Regions from separate parts of the Microbacterium sp. GW823-FHT02G05 genome, predicted to be linked through region 1. Evidence: riboswitches for the same ligand, from Rfam matches in the RefSeq annotation. Region 1 holds a riboswitch; each other region holds the start of a gene.
What was found. Region 1 has a riboswitch for thiamine pyrophosphate ahead of thiC (phosphomethylpyrimidine synthase ThiC). Riboswitches for the same ligand answer to the same signal wherever they lie in the genome.

Region 1 (3,271 bases):
GCTGGAAGCCCAGTTCGATGAAGCCCTGAGAAGCATTCACGATCTTCCCTGGGGCTGACCCGCGCCGCCGTCCTCTCGGCGCGGATCAGCCATGCAGCGGGCTAGCGCACGACCGGGGTCGGGAGATACACCTGGGCGCCGGTGGCGCGGAACTCACGGCTCTTCTCCTGCATGCCCTCGCGGGCGGCGATCGTCGCCTGATCGGCGGCCGAGCCGAACTCCTTGCGGATGTCCTGGCTGATGCGCATCGAGCAGAACTTCGGCCCGCACATCGAGCAGAAGTGCGCGGTCTTCGCAGGCTCTGCAGGCAGGGTCTCGTCGTGGAACGCCTCCGCGGTGTCCGGGTCGAGAGAGAGCGCGAACTGGTCGCGCCAGCGGAACTCGAAGCGCGCCTTGGAGAGCGCGTCGTCGCGCTCCTGCGCTCCCGGATGTCCCTTCGCGAGGTCTGCGGCATGGGCGGCGATCTTGTACGTGATCACGCCCGTCTTCACATCGTCCTTGTTCGGCAGCCCGAGATGTTCCTTCGGGGTGACATAGCAGAGCATCGCGGTGCCGTAGCGGGCGATCTCCGTCGCGCCGATCGCGGAGGTGATGTGGTCGTAGCCCGGGGCGACATCGGTGACGAGCGGTCCGAGCGTGTAGAAGGGAGCGCCTTTGCAGAGCTCCTGCTGACGCTCGACGTTCTCCCGCACGAGGTGAAACGGCACGTGCCCCGGGCCCTCGACCATGACCTGCACGTCGTACTCCCACGCGCGGGCCGTCAGTTCGGCGAGCGTGTCCAGCTCTGCGAACTGGGCGGCATCGTTCGCGTCCGCGACGGATCCGGGGCGCAGCCCGTCCCCGAGCGAGAAGGCGACGTCGTAGCGCGCGAAGATCTCGCACAGCTCGTCGAAATGCGTGTAGAGGAAGTTCTCCTGGTGATGTGCGAGGCACCATCCGGCCATGATCGAGCCGCCGCGCGAGACGATTCCGGTGACACGATCTGCCGTCAGAGGCACGTAACGCAGCAGGACACCGGCGTGGATCGTCATGTAGTCGACGCCCTGCTCGCACTGCTCGATCACGGTGTCGCGGAAGATCTCCCACGTGAGCTTGTGCGCCTGGCCGTCCACCTTCTCGAGCGCCTGGTAGATCGGCACCGTGCCGATCGGTACGGGGGAGTTGCGGATGATCCACTCGCGTGTCGTGTGGATGTCATCGCCCGTCGAGAGATCCATGACGGTGTCCGCGCCCCACTGGGTCGCCCACTGCAGCTTGTCGACCTCTTCTGCGATCGAACTCGTGACGGCGGAGTTGCCGATGTTCGCATTGATCTTCACGAGGAATGCCTTGCCGATGATCATCGGTTCGGACTCGGGGTGGTTGATGTTGTTCGGCAGGATGGCGCGGCCCGCCGCGATCTCGCCGCGCACGAGTTCGACATCGCAGCCCTCCCGCAGAGCGACGAAGCGCATCTCTGGAGTGATCAGCCCCCGGCGGGCGTAGTGCATCTGGGTGACACGTCTGCCCTCCCGGCCACGCCGCGGTACGGGGCGCTCTCCCTGCCATTCCTCCGACGCACTGCCGCGCCGGACCGCCGCGCGACCGTCGTCGAGCAGCGTGCGCTCGCGACCCGTGTAGGTCTCGGTGTCGCCGCGCTCTTCGATCCACTCGGCCCGGAGCCGCGGCAGACCGACCAGTGGGTCACTTCCGGCGCCCGCGGTGCGGTACACCTGCACGGGAGCGTTGGGGTCACCGCCGGGCGAATCCTCCAGGGCGATCTCCGTCACCGGAACGCGGATGCCGTACTCCACATCCGCGACATAAGACAGAGAACGGGACGCAACAGACATGCTCATATGAGGCTCACTTCCTTCGCCGGCATTACCCGGACAGGTTCGACGGTCGCAGGCCGCGTCAGCCCGATCTCAGCCCATGCGTGGGCCCCCGTGTGGTCACAGGCACGCTAGCACGGCGTCGGGTCGTGGCCGGACTCCGTGACCGGCCGAATGCTCCTCTAGAATCAGAAGCACCATGGCTACCTTTGGCACGCTTTCCGATCGGCTTACCGAGACCTTCCGCAACCTGCGCACGAAGGGCAAGCTCACCCCGGCTGACGTCGACGGCACCGTCCGCGAGATCCGTCGTGCGCTGCTCGACGCTGACGTCGCGCTCGCCGTCGTCAAGGACTTCACCGCGAAGGTGCGCGAGCGCGCGCTCGGCGATGAGGTCAACAAGGCTCTGAACCCGGCCCAGCAGGTCGTGCAGATCGTCAACGAAGAACTCATCTCGATCCTCGGCGGCGAGCAGCGCCGTCTGGAGTTCTCGAAGACTCCGCCGACGGTCATCATGCTCGCCGGTCTCCAGGGATCCGGTAAGACGACGTTCGCTGGAAAGCTCGCGAAGCAGCTCGAGGGCGAGGGGCACACCCCGCTCCTCATCGCCGCTGACCTCCAGCGTCCGAACGCCGTGAACCAGCTGCAGGTCGTTGCGGAGCAGGCGGGCGCTACGATCTATGCGCCCGAGCCCGGCAACGGCATCGGCGATCCCGTCAAGGTCTCCCGTGACGGCGTCGAGCACGCCCGTCGCCACCAGCACGACGTCGTCATCATCGACACCGCCGGTCGCCTCGGTGTCGACGCCGAGCTCATGAAGCAGGCCGCTGACATCCGGGCCGCCGTGCAGCCAGACGAGGTCCTCTTCGTCATCGACGCGATGATCGGTCAGGATGCCGTCAACACGGCGAAGGCCTTCCAGGAGGGCGTCGACTTCACGGGTGTCGTCCTGTCGAAGCTCGACGGCGACGCGCGCGGTGGTGCCGCGCTCTCGGTCGCATCCGTTACCGGCCGCCCGATCATCTTCGCCTCCACCGGTGAAGGCCTCGGCGACCTCGAGCCCTTCCACCCCGACCGCATGGCGAGCCGCATCCTCGACCTCGGTGACATCCTCACCCTCATCGAGCAGGCGCAGAGTGCCTTCGACGAGGCCGAGGCGGAGAAGCTCGCCGAGAAGCTCGCGACCGAGACGTTCACGCTGGAAGACTTCCTTGAGCAGATGCAGCAGCTCAAGAAGATGGGCTCCATGAAGAAGATGCTCGGGATGCTCCCGGGCATGGGGCAGATGAAGCAGCAGCTCGACGACTTCGACGAGCGGGAGATCGACCGCACCGAGGCGATCATCCGCTCGATGACGCCGGGGGAGCGCCGCAACCCCAAGGTTCTCAACGGTTCGCGTCGCCTGCGCATCGCCCGCGGATCGGGCATGACCGTCACCGACGTCAATCAGCTCGTCG
Region 2 (3,271 bases), on a different contig from region 1:
GAGTGTCGAAGCGGTGTGAGAGGCCGAGCGCATGCCGCGACGATAACGCGCCGCGCCCGGCCTGCGCAAATCACACCGTCATCTCGCCGTCACAGTGCGACGGGGAGCGGTGCAGCGAAGAAGGCGAGCTCGTGCTGCGACGCGGCGGTGAACGCGCGCAGCATCCGCTCTCGCACCTCAGGGCTCGCGGATCCTGCGGCCCGCCCGACGAAGGCGACCGCCTGCTGGGTGGACTCTGCAAACGCGGGGTCGGCATAGGTCGCGAGCCAGGAAGCGTAGGGATGCTCCGGATCGCGCGCGTACTCGCCGAAAGCCCCCGCGTGCAGGCGCTCCCCCAGATCGGAGTACAGCCAGAAGCAGGGCAGGAGTGCGGCGATCAGCACGGCGTAGTCGCCGTCGAACGCGGTGGCACGGAGGTGGTCGAGGTAGGCGGTGGTTGCCGGAGCCTGCGCGGCGGCGAATGTCTCGGCAGTGATGCCCTGCGCGGGGGTGAGCCAGGACGCGTGCAGCTCAAGTTCCCCGGCGATCGCGCCCTGTGCGGATCCCGCCCAGAACGCCTGCTCCTCAGATGTCGGGGCCAGGCGCGCCGCCTCCGCGAGCACGCGGGCGTACTCCCGGAGGTAGAGCGCGTCCTGTGCGAGGTAGAACACGAACGGCGCGTGCGCGAGCGTGCCGTCCGCGAGTGCACGGATGAAGGGCAGCTCGTCGATGCCGTCACGAATCGGTCGGATGATCTCCCACCAGTCGGAGGCCAGCTGCTCGGCCTGGGGGCGCGTCATCACGCTCCCCCGCGCCCACAGGCCCGCAAAGTGATGAACGGGTCCGCTTCCCCTCCCGACCTGCAGCTCGTCTGCCGCTTCCAGAGACTCCCGCAGCCACGTACGCGCGGAGGCCACGGCGGTCGGCCAGTCCTCGCCGGACGCGCGACGCGTGGCCAGCGCCGATGACAGAGAGCATCCGGTCCCGTGCGTGTGCGTGGTGTCGATGCGCGCCCCGGGAAACTCCTGCCGGAGCGCACGAGCAGCATCGACCAGGGCATCGGGAGTGTGGGCGCCGGCAAGGTGCCCGCCTTTGACGAGCACGGCGGTGCCGAGATCGAGCGACAGCTGCTCCGCCGCATCCAGCGCCGCATCCCACTCCTCACCGATCTCTCGGCCGGTCAGCACTGCGAGCTCGCGCAGGTTCGGCGTCACCAGGTGCGCGAGTGGCAGCAGTCTGCGCAACGCATCCTCCGCCGCAGGGTCCAGCAGGCGGTCCCCACTCGTGGCGACCATGACCGGATCGATCACGACGACCCCGGGGCGCACCTCCACCAGCCAGCGCGCCACCTCGACGATGACGTCCTCGTTAGCGAGCATCCCGATCTTGACCGCATCGATCTGGATGTCTTCGGCGAGCGCCTCCAGCTGCGCACGGAGGAACGACACCGGAGGCACATGCACATCGCGCACCCCCTGCGTGTTCTGGGCGGTCAGGGCGGTCAGCGCGGCCATCCCGAATCCGCCGTTGGCAGAGATGGATTTCAGATCGGCCTGGATCCCGGCCCCACCGGACGGATCGCTGCCCGCGATGCTGAGCACTCGCGGAATGAACGGCGCGCCCGTGCGGGCGGCAGAGACGGATGATGGCACACGCAGACGATCGCTCATTGCGACATCCCTTCGCTAGCACGAACTAGATCAGGTTCGACGGGTCTGTTCTCAGCCGCGATGGCGCGGCACCCCGTGTCACTGCGGGCAGTCTATCCGCTGCAGAAGCTCCCTCTCGTCGACGCGTGTCAGCCCAGCCCGGCGCTCACGATCGATGCCGCGCGCCTCCTCGTCCGCACGCACACGGTCGATCGTCACCTCCAGCGGCGACAGCACGCCGCCGGTCTGCGTGAAGCGCGTGTTCGAGCGCGCCATGAACCCCGGCATGTCCGCCGGCAGCCACAGCGGAAGCGAGCGGGCGCCCATCCAGTACTGCACGTCGCGGGCGACCAGCCATTCGTCCGGTGCCGTCACGATGTCACCCGTGTGGCCGGCGATCGTCCGGATGCGAGCGAGAAGGCCCCCCAACGGCAGGACATCCCCCATCGCGTTGACCACACCGGAGTGACGAGTATCCACGATGTAGCGGGCGAGATCCTCGACATCGATCAACTGTGCGCGGCGCCCGTCCGTCTCCGGCTGCAGGACCGGGCCAGCACCGGCGCGCGAGAAAGCCGCCGACCAGTATCCGAACCGGTCGCTCGGATCCCCCGCGCCGACGACGAGGCCGGGGCGCACGATCAGCGCCCGGTCTCCGAGCGCTGCGACGGCATCCTCCGCGGCGACCTTCTGCGCACCGTACTCATACTCGTCTCCGGGGCGCGCAGGCGCATGTCTCGGAGCCGACTCATCCGCCCCGATCGTCTCGTCATCGCTGTACACCGAGGCACTCGACACGTACGTCCAATGCGCCGCCCGCTCACCGAGAGCCTGCACGGCAGCCGCCACGTGCGACGCCTGCGAGGAGATGTCGACCACCTCGTCCCACTCTCGCCCGGCGACCCCCGCATAGGCATCCGGATCGTCACGATCGGCCTGCATGAGCGTGGCACCGGCGGGTACCGGACGTGCGCCCCGCGCCAGACACGTCACCGCTGCGCCCGCCGTCACCCACCCCGCGGCGACGCGACCCGACAGCCATCCGGTTCCGCCGAGGATGAGAACGTCCGTCATGACGCCATGCCATCAGCATCCGCCCCACAAGGGAAGCGGGTTCGCTGTGGGCGCACGGGAAAGGCGGGCACGCCCCCCTCTCGGGCTGCCCGCCTTCCACAGTTCTTCCGCGACCTACTCGCGCAGCGTGGCGCCGAAGCGCTCGGCCGCGACGGCGACACCGGCGAGCTTCGCCTCTGACGCCTCTGCCGCCGTGAGCGTGCGATCCGATGCACGGAAGCGCAGGGCGAAGCTCAGGCTCTTCGCGTCCGCCGGCACGCCCTCACCGCGGTAGTCGTCGACCAGACGCACCGATTCCAGCAACGCGCCGGCTCCCTCGACGAGAGCAGCGCGAACGTCGGCCGCGGGCACCGTCGCGGGCACAACGAGCGAGACATCCTGCGTCGCCGCAGGATACGTCGAGAGCGATTCGACGACGACACGCTCACCGGCGAGGGTCAGCACGCGATCGAGATCCAACTCGAGCACGACGGCCCGGGCAGGGAGGTCTGCATCCGCGGCGACCGTCGGGTGCAGCTCGCCCACGTAGCCGATCTCCTCACCGCGCACGCTCAGCACGCCGGTGCGTC
Region 3 (3,271 bases), on a different contig from region 1:
CCAGCACAAGCACCCGAGGACGCGTCGCGAGCGCGGCGGCGACCGTGAGTCGGCGCTTCTCGCCGCCGGAGAGTGTGTACGGATTCGCTGCAGCGAGCGCGGTGAGCCGCAGACGGTCGAGGAGGTCATCGACGCGCGTGTTGACTTCGTCCTCGGGCAGGGCCAGCGCCCGCGGGCCGACCGCAAGCTCGTCACGCACCGTGCGCGCGAGGAGCTGATGCTCCGGACTCTGCAGCACAGTGCCGATGCGCGTGAGCAGGGAACGTGACGACCACGAGATCGGGTCACCCTTCGCAGCATCCGCAAGAACCGCGGATGCCTCGACCCGCCCCTTCTCCGGTGCGATCAAACCGGCCAGGGTGAGACCGAGCGTCGACTTCCCGGCTCCGTTGCGGCCGACGATCCCGATGGCCTCACCCGCGCGCACGGTGAGCTCGAAGGGGCCTGCGACCGGCACACCGCGCCGCCGCGCCACGACGAGGTCGCGCGTGCGCAGCAGCTCCTCCCCCGGCGTCACGGCGGGCGCGGGCGGAACTGCGGGCGGATGCCCCGGCACCCATACTCCCGCAGCGGCGAGCTCTGCTCCTCGGGCGCCGAGCACGGCCTCAGGCGTGCCATCCGCGTGCACGACCGTCGTCTCGCCTTCCGTCCCGAGCACGATCACCCGATCGACGAGATCCAGCCAGGCGTCGATGCGATGCTCGATCACGACGAGCGTCGCGCCCGTGGCATCCAATGCCGCCGCGACCGCATCGCGCACCTCGGCGACGCCGTCCGGGTCGAGGTTCGCGGTCGGCTCGTCCAGCAGGATCGCACCGGGGCGCATCGCCAGCACTCCCGCGAGCGCAAGCCGCTGCTTCTGCCCTCCGGACAGCGCGGCGGTCGACCGGTCGAGCGGCAGGTCGAGCCCGACCGCGTCGAGCGCAGCGTCCACCCGCGGCCAGATCTCGTCTCGCGGGACGCCCAGGTTCTCGCATCCGAACGCCACGTCGTCGCCGACGCGCTCCAGAATCGTCTGCGTGTCCGGATCCTGCAGAACCATGCCGACCCGGCCGTGGGCCTGTGCGGCAGGCACCCCGTCGACGAGCAGAGCGCCGAGTTCCTCTCCTTCATCCGCGCCGCCGAGCACACCACCCAGCCCCTGCAGGAGAGTCGACTTGCCCGAGCCTGAGGCGCCGAGCAGCAGCACGCGCTCCCCCGGTTCGATCCGCAGCGTCACCTCGCAGAGCGCCCACCGATGCCGGGTCGCATAGCGCCACCCCCAGGCCTGCGCCTCGAGCGCGGCCGGGGTCGGCGCCGCCGCACCGCCCATGATCAGACCCGGGCTGTGGCCGCCCGCCCGGAGGCGAAGCGGTTGAGTGCGCCGGTCGCCGCGAGACCGCGCGCGATCAGCCAGGCCCCGAAGCCCGCGATGATGGCGCCGGAGACCGTGGTCGAGGCGATGTAGACCGTCGTGAACAGAGTGTCGGCACCCGCGTACCAGAGGATGCGGTCATTGATGCCACAGGCGAGTCCCGCACCGGCACCCGCGAGGATCGCGACCGGCAGACGCCATACGCCGTACAGGAAGATGAGGAAGATCAGCTCGGCGCCGAGACCCTGAACGACGCCCGAGACGATCGTCAGCGGCCCCCACTGGTTGCCGATCAGAGCCGAGATGACCGCGGCGACGAGCTCGGTGTACAGCGCCGCGCCCGGCTTGCGGATGATGAGCCCACCCAGCACGCCGGCGATCAGCCATGGGCCGGCCAGCAGGCCCTGAAGGCCCGGCAGCAGCGGCTTGAGCAGGGTGCTCGGCGCCTCGTATCCGACGTTCCAGAGCAGGAAGATCACCGCACAGGCGACCGCGATGACGCTCGCGACGACGATGTCGACGACGCGCCAGCGCCAGAGTTCCGGACGACCAAGGCCGAGACGTGTGGGCGTGACAGTAGACATTGTTTCTCCTCCCTGCGCTGGCATGACCCAGATCAGGTTCGACGGTCGAAGCGCTTTTCGCTTCCTCTCAGCCCGGATCACCGGACTCCCGTGGTGTTGAGGTCATCATATCCCGCCGTGCACGGTCGCAGACCGCGCGTGCAGACGACACAAGGGACGCGTCCATTACGTTAGGACGGTGACCACCGACACTCCCGAGGCGGCGGCTGACCCCGCAGCTGCGCCTCGCATGGACGCTCCCGCCAGCGCCGATGCTCCCGGGACCCGCGCCGCGCTGCGCGCGCAGCAGACGGGAGAGCTGCCGACCTTCGCACCTGCGGGCCCACCCGCAACCGCCCCGGCCCCGACCGGACGTCCCGCGCTCAGCTGGATCGACGTCGCCACCGTTGCCGCAGGCTCCACGCCCACCCCGCCGGCTCCCCTGACCGGTGCCGCCGCCGGCCCCGCGCTGACCGCCGGGGCTCCGCGGCGTTCGTTCCTGCGATCGGGAGTCCTGCCGCCGCTCGCCGTGCTTGCAACGACCGGCATCGTCTACGCCTCCGCTATGGCGCTCTGGCCCCTGCACGAGGTGGCGCCGACGATCGACGCCGCGACCTACGCACCCGAGGCCGCCGCACTCGCGACCATCACGTGGCCAGCCGTCGGCAGCGCCGCTGTGGGAATCGAGGGCCTTTCGGCCGTGGCGTCCACGGAAGAAGCCGCGCCTATGGCCTCGATCACCAAGGTCGTCACGGTTCTCGCCGCACTGGAGCGCATGCCGCTCGGCCTGGGTGAGCAGGGCACCTCGTTCGCGTTCACGAGCGATGACAGCGAAGTCCACTGGGACTACCGGCGTGATGACCAGTCGGCGCTCGACGTGCCGATTGACGGGACGCTCACGCAGTATCAGCTGTTCCAGGGCATCCTGCTCGGGTCGGCGAACAACTACGCCGATCGCCTGTCGGATGACATCTGGGGTTCCGATTCCGAGTTCGTGATCGCGGCAACGGCATGGCTCCGTGATCGCGGGGTCACGGATATCCAGCTGGAGAACCCCTCCGGCATCGGCTGGGGCAACACAGCGACGCCGCGCGCGCTCCTGCAGCTTGCCGCTCTCGCGGAGAGCAACCCGGTCATCGCGGAGATCGTGGCGACCAAGGAGGCGGATATCCCCGGTGCGGGGCTCGTGACCAACACGAACAAGCTCGTACTGGAGGATCCGGGTGTGATCGGTGTCAAGACCGGCACGATCGGCGAAGATCCGGACATTCTCTACAACCTGCTGTCCGCGAAGGACATCGAGGTCGGCGGGACGACCGTACGCGTGTACGCCTCCGTGCTCGGGCAGGCCGAT

Region 2: another riboswitch for thiamine pyrophosphate. It lies ahead of AC1REM_RS09855 (bifunctional hydroxymethylpyrimidine kinase/phosphomethylpyrimidine kinase); the one in region 1 lies ahead of thiC (phosphomethylpyrimidine synthase ThiC).
Region 3: another riboswitch for thiamine pyrophosphate. It lies ahead of AC1REM_RS05130 (ECF transporter S component); the one in region 1 lies ahead of thiC (phosphomethylpyrimidine synthase ThiC).

Annotation. Positions count from the first base shown of each region.
Region 1 covers NZ_JBXAJK010000002.1:554,554-557,824, reverse strand. The annotation lists gene AC1REM_RS12645 (TetR/AcrR family transcriptional regulator) at 1-58, shown strand, start outside; gene thiC (phosphomethylpyrimidine synthase ThiC) at 102-1,832, opposite strand; TPP riboswitch at 1,833-1,940, opposite strand; gene ffh (signal recognition particle protein) at 2,014-3,271, shown strand, end outside.
Region 2 covers NZ_JBXAJK010000001.1:2,016,803-2,020,073, reverse strand. The annotation lists gene AC1REM_RS09855 (bifunctional hydroxymethylpyrimidine kinase/phosphomethylpyrimidine kinase) at 90-1,649, opposite strand; TPP riboswitch at 1,640-1,735, opposite strand; gene AC1REM_RS09850 (NAD-dependent epimerase/dehydratase family protein) at 1,728-2,702, opposite strand; gene pheT (phenylalanine--tRNA ligase subunit beta) at 2,817-3,271, opposite strand, start outside.
Region 3 covers NZ_JBXAJK010000001.1:1,083,625-1,086,895, reverse strand. The annotation lists gene AC1REM_RS05135 (ABC transporter ATP-binding protein) at 1-1,312, opposite strand, end outside; gene AC1REM_RS05130 (ECF transporter S component) at 1,315-1,938, opposite strand; TPP riboswitch at 1,931-2,040, opposite strand; gene AC1REM_RS05125 (D-alanyl-D-alanine carboxypeptidase family protein) at 2,117-3,271, shown strand, end outside.